DNA from 2 places in the Ruegeria sp. CL6 genome. Region 2 is predicted to be linked to the other one. Evidence: riboswitches for the same ligand, from Rfam matches in the RefSeq annotation. Region 2 holds a riboswitch; the other holds the start of a gene.
The links. Region 2 has a riboswitch for cobalamin ahead of ACR0LH_RS03410 (DUF1636 domain-containing protein). Riboswitches for the same ligand answer to the same signal wherever they lie in the genome.

Region 1: it holds a riboswitch for cobalamin, as region 2 does, so the genes downstream of both, ACR0LH_RS17065 (hypothetical protein) here and ACR0LH_RS03410 (DUF1636 domain-containing protein) in region 2, are expected to answer to the same signal.

Annotation. Positions count from the first base shown of each region.
Region 1 covers NZ_JBQFPR010000006.1:162,279-169,743, reverse strand. The annotation lists gene ACR0LH_RS17090 (SRPBCC family protein) at 1-204, opposite strand, end outside; gene nudC (NAD(+) diphosphatase) at 245-1,225, opposite strand; gene ACR0LH_RS17080 (bifunctional 2',3'-cyclic-nucleotide 2'-phosphodiesterase/3'-nucleotidase) at 1,363-3,270, shown strand; RNA gene ffs (signal recognition particle sRNA small type) at 3,310-3,408, shown strand; gene ACR0LH_RS17070 (alpha/beta hydrolase family protein) at 3,435-4,292, opposite strand; cobalamin riboswitch at 4,429-4,651, shown strand; gene ACR0LH_RS17065 (hypothetical protein) at 4,815-5,141, shown strand; gene ACR0LH_RS17060 (protein-tyrosine phosphatase family protein) at 5,144-5,641, opposite strand; gene ACR0LH_RS17055 (DNA polymerase III subunit gamma/tau) at 5,812-7,465, shown strand, end outside.
Region 2 covers NZ_JBQFPR010000001.1:678,263-685,727, forward strand. The annotation lists gene ACR0LH_RS03385 (TolC family outer membrane protein) at 1-1,394, opposite strand, end outside; gene ACR0LH_RS03390 (protein-L-isoaspartate O-methyltransferase family protein) at 1,490-2,143, opposite strand; tRNA gene ACR0LH_RS03395 (tRNA-Cys) at 2,371-2,444, shown strand; gene ACR0LH_RS03400 (NAD(P)-dependent oxidoreductase) at 2,490-3,446, opposite strand; gene ACR0LH_RS03405 (LysR substrate-binding domain-containing protein) at 3,547-4,431, shown strand; cobalamin riboswitch at 4,504-4,710, shown strand; gene ACR0LH_RS03410 (DUF1636 domain-containing protein) at 4,805-5,185, shown strand; gene cobW (cobalamin biosynthesis protein CobW) at 5,182-6,237, shown strand; gene cobN (cobaltochelatase subunit CobN) at 6,252-7,465, shown strand, end outside.

The DNA of each region.
Region 1 (7,465 bases), on a different contig from region 2:
CAATATTTCGACGTGGCGCGGCTTACCGCGCAGCCTGAACTCGGTTTCCCAAGTAGTACCGGGAACGACTCCCATGTGCCCCGACATCCGCCGCACCTCGATACCGCGACGCATGGCCATACGCTCAAAGCGTTCAAAATCAGCTACCATCTCGAACACTGAGTTGATCGGGGCTTCGATATCTTCGCGCGCCGTGAATTGCATTTCAGATTGTGGCTCTCATACTTTTCAGCCCAGTATTTTGTCAGTCCAAGGTGTCTGCAAGCCAGTTCTGCAAAAGGAAATGCGCGATGGCACCTTTGCGCGCAGGCAAAAGATTTGGATGCTCACCTGCGAACGCCTGCATCATCTCGGACTTGCTGACCCACATCGCATCTTCGATCTCAACAGGATCAATGATGATGTCCCTCGAAAGAGCTTCACCTGCGCACCCAAACATCAACGATGCTGGAAACGGCCAGGGCTGGCTGGACAGATACGTCACCTGACCTACCGGCACGCCTGCCTCCTCCATTACCTCGCGCCTGACGGCGGCTTCCAGCGTCTCGCCCGGCTCGACAAATCCCGCCAGCAGGGAATACATCCCTTCGGGCCACCCAGGAGACCGCCCCATCAAAACGGATTCGCCATGCGTGATCAGCATAATGACGACAGGATCCGTTCGCGGGAAATGCTGCCCACCGCAAGACGGACAACTGCGCTGCCATCCCGCCTGAGACATCTCGCTGGCCGCGCCACAGCGGGCGCAAAACCGATGCGTCTCGTGCCAGCCGATTACCGCCTTGGCGGACGCCGCCAATTCAGCGTCGCGCGCCGATAACCGGGTCATGATTCGACGCAGTTCAGCAAACACAAACCCTGCGGGTAGGTCAGGATGCTGTTGCTCTGACCGGTCAACAAAAGCGCCGACCTGAGATAAATCCAAATCATCTGCGGCCCAGTTTGAAATATCGACCGCGAACACTGGCGAGTCGTCGGAAATACCCAGAAAGATCGGTTCCTCGGTAATCCCGCCCGGTCCGTTTTCAACCAAGCCATGTGTCATCGGAACAAAGCCCAGCCGATCCAGCGCCTCGCCCTGGGCCAGCAGTTTACCCCGCCACAGCAACAGACACCGCGCCCCGGGGTTCGCCCGGGCCGACGCGATTTCATCAGCGTTTCCACGAATATGCGCCGCACGATCCAGGCCAGAACCACCAAATGTCACATGCTCAGCGTTTTTCATTGCAGTTCCTTTGGGTTGTCCGCACAGGGCTGCCATGACAACGATGGCGTTGCAATGGCAATTCATACCGACCGGAAAAAGAACCCGCGGCGTTAAATACCCGCGGCTCATCTTGATCTTTGCGCTGAATACTCTTTTTGTTGAAATTGATTAATAAAAAAACTGCCAAAAGTAGAGTTTTGAAACCTTCTTCCTCTTTGACGAAAGCGCGGGTCCGAATTCTGGCCACGACAGACCTGCATATGAATATGACCGGGTTTGATTACTACAGCGACAGCCCGGACCCTTCCATCGGCCTGACACGCACCGCAAGCCTGATCAAACAGGCGCGGGCGCAGGCCGAGGAGCGCGGAGACCTGGCTCTGCTATTCGACAATGGCGACGCGCTGCAGGGTGCTCCGATCGGAGAGTGGGCAGTTGGGCAAACAGATGAACGTCACATCCTGATGCAGGCGTTCGACATGCTCGGATATGACACGATTGGATTGGGTAACCACGATTTCGGGTTCGGACTGGATGTCCTGGATCGAGTGATGGGGCAGGCACCGTGCCCGGTTCTTTGCAGCAATGCCACCCGGCAGGACGCGGCTCCGATCTGGCAAAGCCAAGCGATTCTAGACCGCTCCATCAGCGCAAACGGGCAGATAGCCCCTTTGAAAATTGGCGTCTTTTCTGTCCTGCCTCCGCAAACGGCCAAGTGGGAGGCCAACCATTTGAAAGGTGTCGTGGACATAGACGACATCGTGACTTGCGCACGAACCAAAACGAAAGAGCTAAAGTCTGCCGGATGCGACCTGATAATCGCGCTGGCGCATACCGGGCTGGGCACTTCGGCGCCGGAACCCCTGATCGAAAACGCCATTATCCCCTTGGCGGCCGTGGGTGGCATCGACGCGATCATCGCTGGACATTCGCATCTGACGCTTCCCGGGGCTGCGCATGACGGATTGGAGCATGTCGATTGGCAAAAAGGTTTCGTCCATGGAAAGCCGGTCGTGATGCCCGGCGCTGCGGGGTCGCATCTGGGGGTGATTGACCTGAACCTCAGCGCGGAACAAAACGGAAAATGGAGGGTCACCAGCCAACGCGCAGACCTGCGCCCCATATCGCCCACCGCGCCTCTGAACCCGCCAGTAGAAGACCCGGAAATTCAACGCCTGTTTGCCGAAGCACATGCTGCTACGCGAAAGATATCTGACCAGCCTGTTGGGAAAACACGGCGGCATCTGCACAGCTACTTCAGTTTTTGCGCTGCGGATCGTGGGCTTGCGCTGGTGGCATCGGCTCAGGCTGCGGCCCTGCGGCCCTACCTGAAAGGCACCCCGCTCGAGAGCCTTCCGGTCCTATCGGCGGTTTCGCCTTCAAAATTCGGGGGCCGTGCCGGGCCGCGCTTTTTTACCGACGTGCCGCCGGGCCAGATCCGCTTGCGCCATGTTCACGACCTCAGCATTTTTCCGAACGAATTGATGGCCGTCATCGTCACGGCAGAGCAAGTGAAGGAATGGCTCGAAATGTCGGCCAGTGTCCTCAACCAGATGCAGCCGGGCCACCAGCGAGACTTATTGAGCCCCGGGCGCGCCGGTCACAACTTTGATGTCCTGCACGGTCTGACCTACCAGATCGACCTCAGCCACCCTGCCCGTTTCGATATGGGCGGCGACATGACCAACCCATTGAACAGCCGGATTCGCGACCTGCAGTTCGACGGCCACCCCATTTGCAAGTCGCAGTCTTTCGTAGTTGCCCTGAACAACTACAGGGCAAATGGCGGCGGGCATTTTCCATTTGTTGATAGCGCACCGCAAATTCCCCTGCCGGTCTTGCCAATTCAACGCACCCTGCGGGATTACCTGTCTGGAGTGACCGACCCTGATCCGCTGGACAACGCCAAACCTCCGTTCACGCTTGCGCCAGTGCCAGGCGCTTTTGCCATCCTGAGAACCGGGGCCAAAGCCCTGCAACACTTGGCCGAACTGGACGAATTCGACCCAAAACCAATCGAGCAGGACGACAGTGGGTTTACGCAAATTCGATTGACACTCTGACGGGTTGTCATTTGCGCGACAGATGCCTATATCGACCCCTGAGAGGTTGGCGCGGGCGAGCGCCTCGCCAACCTGGTCAGGTCCGGAAGGAAGCAGCCACAACGAGCCCCGCTTGGGTCGATGTCCAACCTCTCACTTCTCCAAACCGAATATTTGTTACCGCGTCAGGCGATCAAACGGGGCCAAATGGCGGCGCTTCGGCGTGCAAAGATTCCGATATGCCCAATCTGTTTCAATCCAAAATCTTGCGCTGACAACAGATTCCGACGTGCACTTGGACCATAAAGGTTGGCCAGACGCCACACGGCCTTTGGCGGCGCCAGTTGGTCGTCTTCAAGCGCAAACAATTCCACGGGCTTTCCGTGCTTGGACCAGTCCGCAGCCGGTAGGCTTTTTCCGATTTCGGGCAGGTAATTCTGGGGCGCAGTGCACCAATCGCGCCACTGCCAATACACACCTGACGGCAGATCAGCGCCAAACCCGGTGGCCTTGCCCGGAAGGTACCCCAAAGATTTTACAACCAGAGGCACGTGGCCGTACCAGAACATCGAAGCCAAGGCGCGGTAGGGCCACGGGTGATCTGACAAAGTCGCCAGACCCGAACAAATACAGATCATACGGTCGATCTGTTCACAATCGGGCGAAACGGGGCCGAGCATGCCACCAAGGGAATGACCGATGCTCCACTGTTGCGCGTTAGGGAACCGTCTACGCATTTCGGCGCGCGCCGCAGGCATGTCATTCAAGGCCCAACCCGCCATTGTCGCCTGCGCGTCCTGCCTCCGCCCTGTCAGGGAATCGCCGAAATCGCTGTAGTCGTAGGTCAGACAGGCGATACCCTGTTCGGCCGCCAGCCAGTGAGCGAAGTGCTGGTAGTAATCTCGCGGAACACCCGTCGCGCCGTGCACGACAACGGCAATCTCTGGCTTTGTCATCGGCAAATACAATCGCGCCGACAATTTTGCCTGGCCAGAGGGAATCAAGAAATCCTCGATCAGCACCGACTGCAAGTTATCCAACATGGGCCCTCTCGAAGCTACTGAACTGTTCGGTTCACTCTCCTATCGGGCCATTTGCACCCACAGAGTCAAGAGCGCGCAAGAGTGACCATGCGTCCGTTTGAATTCTACTGCACGCTTGACTCGGAAGGATTTCACCCGCTAGCGATGGCGTGATGGTTCTCGTTCCCGATCTCTGGGGGCGGGATGAAAAGGGAACACGGTGCGGTCCCAACCGGAGAAACCGGAACGGACCAAGGCCGCGACTGCCCCCGCAACTGTAAGCGGTGAGCAATGCCGAGACACCACTGGCCAAATGGCTGGGAAGGTCGGCAACGCGAAGACCCGCAAGTCAGGAGACCTGCCATCGAACCAAAACCGAAACTCGGGCGGGGCGTCCGGGCAGGTCTTCAGTTCGCTGAACCTTCCTGACCAATGCCCCGGCCAACGCGCGGAGGGCGCAGTATGATCTGGAAGACAAAAACTCACGAATTTTCGGCAACGGTATGCCAGAGGACCGGCAGACCCTGCCCGGCGCTGGCTCAGATGGCGCGCGCATTGGCGGATGCGATGGCGACCGCGCAGCCTGCGACCAACCGTGAATTCGAGGTGGAGGGCAGCGGCGAGCTGGCTCATTGCGCCGACGGGTGCACCGCACGTTTTCGCGCGGATCACGCTCAGATCAGGGTGTTTTGCGGCATCGGCTCTGACACGCCCGCCGCAATCTTAAATGAATACGCCGACCTGATGTTCGGTCAGGACACAACCTTCATGCCAGCCGGAGTTGTTTCTGAATTGCCGTGCGCAATGCTCGAAGTGACAACACTTGCGGCGCGACCAGCGTCCGACGCGCAGCATCAGCTCGGGGTGTGACGTCAAGCGCCACGCGGAACCGGTGCCGTCGCCCAGGCAAGCTGCGCGGCGGTTTCCACTGCGCATGGCCTTGCGGCCCGCAATCGGCGCAGAGCCTGCTCGGGGGTTTCGTCGCTTTCCACCATGAGGCGCAATACCGTCATTCCGGAACGCCCGCACCCGCCCCGGCAGTGCACCAGAACCTTGCCGCCACCTGAAAGTATCCGCAGCGCCGCAGCGCTGACTTCCGACCATTCTGTTTGCGACCCTGATGACGGGGCACCAAAATCTTCGATCGGCAGGTGAACCCATTTGACCGAATTGCACTGCAAATCGTGTCCCAGCCCGCTCGCCCTGGCATCTGCCATTTCGATGTCCGTCGTCATTGAGATCACCAGATCTGGCCGCCATTCAAGGAGTGTTCCCAGATCCCCAGCGTAGTCCCCATGCCGACCCGGTATCGGAGCCAAGGCCACCAAGCCGGAACCAATCGGTACGGGATAGATTTCAAACTTGTCCAAAAAAACCACGCAGCCTGCATAGAAAGCCCGCGAACGGGGCAAACATACTTACCGAAAGCTGTACCTCCTGCGATCTGCCATGCCAAATCGAAATTCATCGCACCCTGCTGTGGACGTAGGCGGCGGGGGTCACTACGCTGCAAAGCTGATACGAATCCGACAGAGCAGACATGACCGAAACTCCAAGCCCCGCCTATCAGGTGCTCGCGCGTAAATACCGTCCTGAAACTTTTGCCGACCTCGTGGGCCAGGACGCGATGGTGCGCACGCTGAAAAACGCATTCGAGGCCGATCGGATCGCGCAGGCATTCATCATGACCGGCATTCGCGGCACCGGCAAAACCACAACGGCGCGGATCATTGCCAAGGGCATGAACTGCATCGGACCAGACGGCGAAGGCAAAGCCACGATCGAACCCTGCGGCCAGTGCGAACACTGCGTGGCCATCATGGAAGGCCGCCACGTTGACGTGATGGAGATGGACGCCGCAAGCCGCACCGGAGTGAACGACATTCGCGAGATCATCGAAAGCGTCCGATATCGCGCCGCCAGTGCACGCTACAAGATATACATCATCGACGAAGTTCACATGCTGTCGAACAGTGCGTTCAACGCTCTGCTCAAGACCCTTGAAGAACCGCCCGAGCACGTGAAGTTCATCTTCGCCACCACCGAGATCCGCAAGGTTCCGGTGACGGTCCTGTCCCGGTGTCAGCGCTTTGACCTGCGCCGGATCGAACCCGAGGACATGATCGGCCTGCTGAATAAGATCGCAACTGCCGAGAACGCTCAGATCGCCGAGGATGCTCTGGCGCTGATCACCCGCGCGGCGGAAGGATCGGCTCGGGATGCGACCTCGCTGTTGGATCAGGCTATTTCACACGGTGCCGGGGAAACCAGTGCCGATCAGGTGCGGGCCATGCTGGGATTGGCCGATCGCGGGCGAGTGTTGGACCTGATGGACATGATCCTGCGCGGCGATACCGCCGGAGCTTTGACGGAGCTGGGCGGCCAATATGCCGAAGGTGCCGACCCACTGGCCGTGCTACGCGACCTTGCCGAGATCACGCATTGGGTCTCGGTGGTCAAGATAACGCCGGACGCTGCAGAAGACCCGACGGTCTCGCCTGACGAACGCGCGCGGGGCGTTCAGATGGCCGAAGCCCTTCCGATGCGCATCCTGACCCGGATGTGGCAGATGCTGTTGAAAGCGCTCGAAGAGGTTTCGGCCGCGCCAAATGCGATGATGTCGGCGGAAATGGCCATTATCCGGCTGACCCATGTCGCCGACCTGCCCACCCCGGAAGATCTGATCAGACGTCTTCAGGACGCGCCACCCCCTGCCCCCAACGGCGGACCCGGCGGCGGAATGCCAGCGCCGACGCACGGCACCGTTCAGGCACATGCACCTGCAGCACGGTCTTACGCGGCGCCAGCAGGTGGCGGCGCGGGCGCACCCAGCGCAGCTTTGGCGCGGGACACTCAGACCGCCTTGGCCCGGTATCCGACCTTTGAACATGTGGTCGAACTGATCCGCACAAACCGGGACGTGAAACTGCTGGTCGAGGTTGAAAACGGCGTGCGACTGGTTTCGTACCAGCCGGGACGGATCGAGTTCACTCCGGCCGACAATGCTCCGACGGATTTGGCGCAAAGGCTGGGATCGGCGTTGCAACGCTGGACCGGAAATCGCTGGGCGGTATCAGTCGTATCGGACGGTGACACGGCGACAATCGCCGAGGTCAGGGACGCGGCAGACCTCGCGCTGCGGGCGCAGGCCGAGCAGCATCCGCTGGTTCAGGCGGTGCTGGAACAATTCCCAA
Region 2 (7,465 bases):
ACGCGATCCAAGTCCTTGCTCTGCTTGCTGACCTGCGCCGGTGCGCGCTTGACCAGATTGTAGTACAGCGTCGGGTCGTAGATTTGCACAGCCAGACCCAGACGTTCGGCCGTCAGCAGACCCTGCGCCTGCAGCAAATCATAGGCCGCACGTGACCGCTCTGTGCGCGATCCAACCTCGGTCAACTGCGCGTTCAGCAAGTCCTGCTGAGCGTTCAGGACGTCCAGCGTGGTCCGAGCGCCCAATGTCGCTTCTTCCCGGATACCGTCAAACGCAACCTGCGAGGCGCGGACCTGCTCGGTCGATGCTCTCAGGCTAGCGGTCGCTGCTTGGAAACGCGCATAGGCGTCGGCAACGCCCTGCGTGATGTCTTTCTGCACGTTCAACAGGTTCGCGCGCGAGGCATCACGGGTTGCCATGGACCGCCGTACGTTCGCCGCCAGACGGCCGCCAGCATAGATCGGCTGGTTGAAGTTCAACGAGATGGACGCATCTTCAAGGTTATCGTCGTTGTCATAGCTTTCACGGATACCCGCGTCTGCGTTCAGGCTCACGTTCGGGCCAAGGTTTGCACGCTGCTGCTGAACCGCCAGGTCAAAAGCCCGGACTTCGTGCTGAGCGGACAGGATTGCAGGGTGGTTGCGCTGTGCCAGCGCAATCGCTTCCGACTCAGAAGCCGGAAGGTTGGGCAAGCTCGGCTGACCCGCAGTCGCCCCCGGCGATTTGCCGACAGCGTTCACATATTCCGCCTGAGCCCTGCTCAGGTTACCGCGGGCAATCGCGAGTTCCGCCTGAGCACTGGCAAGCTGCGCTTCGGACAGCGCCACGTCAGTGCGCGTCACCTCGCCCACGTCGAACCGGTCCTGAGACGCCCGAAGTTCTTCGGCAGACACATCGACGTCATTAAGCTGAATCTGAACTGTTTCTTCCTGAAGAACGACTTCCAAATAGGCGTTCACAGCGCGGAAAAGCACAAGTTGTTCAATATCAATCAGGTTTTGCCGGGTGGACAGAACGATTTCCTGTGCCGCCTGCTTGCCCAGGATTGCGAAGCCGCCATCGTAGATCAACTGACTCAGCGTAAGGCCGGTGAAAAAGGTCGAGGGCTCGTCCCTCACGACCACGTCGTTTACATTCGAGCGCGTGTAATCCTGACTAACCTGCACGGTCCAGTTGATGATCGGCCGCAGCGCAGACAGGGCAATGGCCACATCTTCGTCCGCTGCACGCAACAGCGCCCGGTTCTGCTCAAGCAGCCCGCTTGTGTTGTACGCGCCAATGAAAGCATCGGTCAGGTTGTCGGCCCAAGCCGCCCGCCCCGGAACAACGCTGAGTGCGATACCAGCCGTCAACGCCAAAGCCTTGACCAGCTTACCTCCCGACTTAGAACTCATTACGAAATCCTCTCAAATCAAAATTACGCAGCCCTACGTGTAGTTTGCGCCTTTGTTTTCAACTAATCAAGGCGGCAGAATAATCTGTCTGCAAATTATAGCGAAAATGCACGTTCCGCGGAAAATGCCTGCAGTATCGGCGCGTTGGCGTTAAACGCATGGCGCCAAGTCACGCGACCACCGGATTTATGACCGATCCGCACAGTCCCCAGCTCACCCTCCATGAAAAGGCAAGCGATGCGCCCATGCTCTTTAAGCTGGTCAATCAGTGCATCTGGCACTTGCTCTACACCGCCTTGGACCATGATCACGTCATAAGGGCCATGTTCGGTCGCGCCTTGCTCAAGGGGACCGACATGCACGATAGCGTTGTCCGCGTCCGCTTCCATAAGGAGCGTTTGGGATTCTGCTGCCAGATCCTCATCCTCCTCGACAGCCACGACCAACTGAGCCATGCGCGCCGCTACGGCGGTCGAGTAGCCGATCGCCGACCCCACGTCGAGAACCACTTCTTCGTTTGAAATATTAAGCGCGTCCAACATCTTAGCCAGAGTGCGAGGCTCCAGCATGCTACGCCCGCCACCAAGGTCGATCAATCCCTCGACATATGCGGCCTCTCGCTGGGCATCCGGTACAAAGTTTTCCCTTTTCACGTTCAACATCGCGTCGATGATGGGGAACTTCGTTACATCGGAAGGCCGGATTTGCGTATCAACCATCGTGCGGCGCCGGGCTGCGAAATCTGTCATTGGATCGCTCTTACTATTCCCTTGGATTACCGGCTTTTGCCATATCGCGGCTGAACCGGCAACGGCCAGACGACGAAACTTTTGCCGCAGAACAGGAAATCTTTGCAATGAGCTAAGGATGCTGGCGCTCAAGGCGTGGAATTTTGAGTGCAACCCTCTGGACGCCCCAGACGAAAGCTGTTAAAACGCCTGTCACACCACGGCAAGTATTTGATTTTACTTGAAAAGGCGAGTTGGCGGAGTGGTGACGCAGCGGATTGCAAATCCGTGTACACCGGTTCGATTCCGGTACTCGCCTCCATCTCCTCAATATGACCACAAAATTCCCGCGCCGCGCCGAATTGCGTCATTCGGCCCCACGACCCGTCGGGACTACCTCATAGCCGGGTTCTTCCGGCTCATCGTCTTCCATTTCAACGGGAAACCCGGGGGCGGTGATGTCTAGACCCGTCGCGTCCTCAAGACGGCGAATAATGTTGGGAGAGAGCTCTCGGTCGCCGTAACGCGCTATTCCATCGTCAAAAATGCGCATCATCAGCGGGTTCATTTCCAGCGGGACACCCGCGCGGTCTGCGACCTCTTGAAACAGGCCAATGTCCTTTTTCACAAGATCCATGGTGAACGAAATATCCCTTGAACCGTTCAGGATGACCTGGCTTTCGGTCTCATGAACGAATGAGGTCCCCGAGGAGATCTTGATCGCTTCGTATGTCGTATTCAGGTCCATCCCCGCAGCCTTGGCCGTTACCAACGCTTCGGCGCAGGTAATCAGATTCGCCGTTGCAAGGTAATTTGTCAGGACTTTCAACACTGACGCGGACCCCAGATCCCCGGTATGTAGAATACGCCTGCCCATTGTTGTCAGGAACGGCAATATGCGCTCGAAAGTCTGTCGGTCACATCCCGCGAAGATCGAGATATTGCCCGTTGCCGCGCGATGACACCCACCTGAGACCGGGCAATCAACGGCAGCCCCTCCGCGGTCCATGACCAGTGCGCCCAGACGCTTTACCTCGGCTTCGTCTGTCGTGGACATCTCCATCCATATCTTTCCCGGCCTAACCTCGGGCAACATGTCCTGCATCACAGCGTCCGAAGCGGCAGGAGACGGCAGACACGTGATCACGGCATCGCAATCGCGCATCATTTGCGCCGGGCCTTCGGCGGCCTGCGCGCCTTTGGCGACAAATTCGGAAACCAGATCCGAGCTTAGGTCATGGACGACCAGATCAACGCCGTTTCGCAAAAGCGAGCCTGATAGCTTCGCGCCGACATTGCCCAATCCGATAAAGCCCACTTTCATAGCGATTCCTCCCGATAGATTCACCCCGACTATCCTTGTTGCGAAACACGAACTGAAACGAATAATAATCGGCTTTATGACATGAATTTTTTGGTGATAAATGGATCGTGTTCCCAACCTCGTATGGCTGCGCAGCTTTGAATCCGCGGCACGGCACTTGAATTTCACGACAACGGCGCGTGAACTTGGGCTGACCCAGACCGCCGTATCGCTGCATATCCGGTCTCTGGAAGCTGAGCTGGGCCAGCAACTGTTCACCAGAAAAGCGCGGCGGCTGGACCTGACCGAACTGGGCCAGTCCTATTCTCTGACTGTCAGACGTGCGCTGGCCGATATCTCGCTGTCTACCAACAGTCTGTTCGGTCCAACATCGCGCCAGACATTGACGGTAAGGGCTGCGATCTCAACGGCGACATATTGGATCGCCGCCGAGTTGCCAGATTTCTGCGCACGGCACTCAGGTACTCCTGTCCGCCTTGTGTCACATATCTGGAATGACAACCTCGCTCCTGATGACGTGGATGTTGAAATCAGGTTGGGATACGGGGACTGGCCGGGTGTGACATCGGAAAAGCTGACCGAGGAAAGGCTGGTTCCCGTAAAGCGCGCAGGCGGGGCGCTGTCAAAGCTGAAAGACCTGCAATCCGGCCCCCTGATCCACATCCTTGGATACGAGGACAATTGGGCACGTTATTTTGAAGCGACCGGGCTGGCGCATCCCAGCATGCCGCCGCTGTATTCTGCCGACACCTCTGTCGCCGCGCTGCAACTGGTGATGGCCGGAGCGGGTTATGCGACGATATTGGAGCGTTTTGCCAGAAACGCCATTGCCCAGGGCGCGCCCATTGAACTGGCCGGACCCGCGATTCCCTTTGCGCAATCGCACTACCTGATCTGCGGGCCAGAAGAACCTCATCCCTCGGCGGCGGTCGGGCTGTTTCGTGCCTGGCTGCGTGAAAGGGTGGCAGAACATGCCGCTGACTGACATTGGCTGGTCGCTTTTCTAACCTAGAGGATTTCATACCGTCCGCCACGCTTGACAAGCCCCCCACCCGTGCCGCATGTCCGATCCGTTGGTGTCCTCGATAGAGGATGAAAAGGGAATGTGTCAGCGGATCTTCCGTAAAACACAGCCGCCCCCGCGACCGTGACCGGAGAGGGTGCCCAAAGCCACTGGCCGAAAGGCCGGGAAGGCGGGACATCCGACAGAGGCCCGCCTCTGACATCCGCAAGCCGGGAGACCTGCCAGCACCCGAAGATGTAACCGGACGGGGTGTTCCGGTGTCGGGCCCATGTCGCAACACGTGGCCCGCATGAGACCCCGTCCCCCACAAAGAGGATTTGGGGGGATGAGAGACATGACCGAGACCGCTCCGGTCGAACTGCTGGTCTGCACCACCTGCCGACGGGGTCTGCCTGTCGAGGATGACGCGCAGCGGCCTGGCGCTTTGCTGCACAAAGCTCTTGAGCAAGCCGAACTGCCAGAGGGCGTGACCCTGAAAGCGGTGGAGTGCCTGTCGAATTGCGATCAGGGATGCTCGATCGTTTTGCGCGGCGGGCCGGATCGCTGGACGTTCGTGTATGAACACCTCAATGAAAGCGATCACGTCGAAACCATCGTCGAAGGCGCGACCAAGTACCTTGCGACCGAAGACGGCCTGGTCAAATGGCGCGAGCGCCCTGAACATTTCCGCAAAAACTGCGCAGCCCGCATTCCCCCGATTGGAGCCCTGAAATGAGCAATCTTGAGAAACTTCCTGTCACCGTGATCACCGGCTTTCTGGGCTCGGGCAAGACCACGTTGGTGCGTCATCTGATGCAGAACCCACAGGGCAAGCGTCTGGCCATCGTGGTCAACGAATTCGGCGATGTGGGTGTGGATGGAGACATCCTGAAGTCCTGCGCTATTCCTGATTGTCCGGCGGAAAACATCATGGAACTGGCGAACGGCTGCATTTGCTGCACCGTGGCCGATGATTTCATCCCCACGATCGAGGCGCTGATGGCGCTTGAGCCGCGTCCAGATCACATCCTGATCGAAACATCCGGTTTGGCGCTGCCGAAGCCGCTGCTGAAGGCGTTCGACTGGCCCGATCTCCGCTCGAAAATCACTGTCGATGGCGTGATCGCTCTGGCCGATGCCGAGGCCGTCGCCGCCGGTCGCTTTGCCCCCAATGTCGAGGCGGTGGATGCCCAGCGCATGGCCGACGATTCCATCGACCACGAAACGCCTCTGTCCGAGGTGTTCGAGGATCAGATTTCCTGCGCCGATATCATCCTGCTGACCAAGCCCGATCTGGCCGGTCCCGAGGGCGTCGCCAAAGCCAAAGAGATCATCGCAGCCGAAGCCCCGCGCCCTCTGCCCGTGGTTGAGGTCGCCGAAGGCGTGGTGGACGTGCGCGTCGTGTTGGGCCTTGAGGCCGCCGCCGAGGATGACATGGACGCCCGCCCCAGCCATCATGACGGCCACCACGATCACGAGCATGACGATTTTGAAAGCATCATCGTCGAACTGCCCGAGCAAACCGACCCCCTCGATCTGGTTGCCAAGATCGAACGACTGGCCAAGGAACTGAATATCCTGCGCGTCAAAGGCTATGCGGCCGTTCAGGGCAAACCGATGCGCCTGCTGGTTCAGGCCGTGGGTGCGCGCGTGCGTCATCAGTATGACCGCCCGTGGGAACCCGGCGAGGATCGCTGCTCACGTCTGGTGGTGATCGCCGAACATGACGACATCAAAGAGGCTGAAATCCGCGATATCCTCGTGGGGGTCACCGAGGCCGCCGAGTAAGCACAGGGTAAACCATGCACGTCGTCTTCCGCGAAAGCCACGGGCTCGAGGAATCCGAGACCCCGACCGATCTGGGCCAGAGCCCGGCGGATTTGGTGGTGCTGTCCTTCTCGGACAGCGACCTCGGCGCTTTCGCGGCGGGCTGGCATCGCGGTGGCGGGCCGGAAGGTCGGATGCCGACCCTGCGGCTGGCTAATCTGACGGCGCTGAAACATCCCCTCTCGGTGGATACCTATGTCGAGCAGACGCTTGATGGTGCAAAGGGCATCCTGATCCGTCTGATCGGCGGAGTGCCTTATTGGGCCTACGGGTTGCAACAGGTTCTGGCGCTGGCGCAGGCCAAGGGGATCGCCGTGGCCGTCCTGCCCGCTGACGGGCGCGAGGATACAAGGCTGGACGACTATTCCACCCTGCCCGTTTCGACCCTGCGCCGGTTGGCGCATCTGTGCGATACGGGCGGCGAAGTTGCAGCTCAGGCTGCCTTGGCGCAAATGGCGCTGGCTGCGGGGCTTTATGCCGGGCCGGTAATGGGTGCCAAAACCCTGCCCGAATGTGGCGCATGGTGCCCGGATCGGGGCGTGATCCCGGTAGAAAAGGCGTTCACTGGTGATGCAAAACGTATCCCCGTCACGTTCTATCGCGCCTATCTGACCTCGGCCGATACTGCACCGGTGGCCGCGCTGATCCGCAGCCTCCGTGCGCGGGGATTGGACGCCGTGGGCCTGTTCGCCCCCTCGCTGAAAGCCCCGGCCGCCGCTGACTGGCTGCGTGAAAACATCTCAGCGCTGAACCCGTCGGCTATCATCAACGCCACCTCATTCTCTGGCAAAGGCGCGTCGGGTACGTCCCCCTTGGACGCCGCGAATGTCCCGGTGTTTCAGGTCGCACTGGCCACCTCGCGCCGCAAAGCCTGGGCCGAGGCGGAGCGCGGTCTGTCCCCCGCCGACCTCGCCATGCATGTGGTGCTGCCCGAAGTGGATGGGCGGATCAACGCGGGCATTGCGTCCTTTAAGGAACCAGGCAAACGCGATCCCGATCTCGAATATTCCCGTTTCGCGCACCGGGCCGAAAGTGAGCGGATCGAGGCGATCATCGACCATGTCACCGGCTGGCTGAACCTGCAGGACAAACCCAAGGCCGATCAGGTGCCTGCGCTGGTGCTGTCTACCTATCCCGGCAAGGACTGGCAGATGGCCCATGCGGTTGGTCTGGACGCACTCGCCTCGGC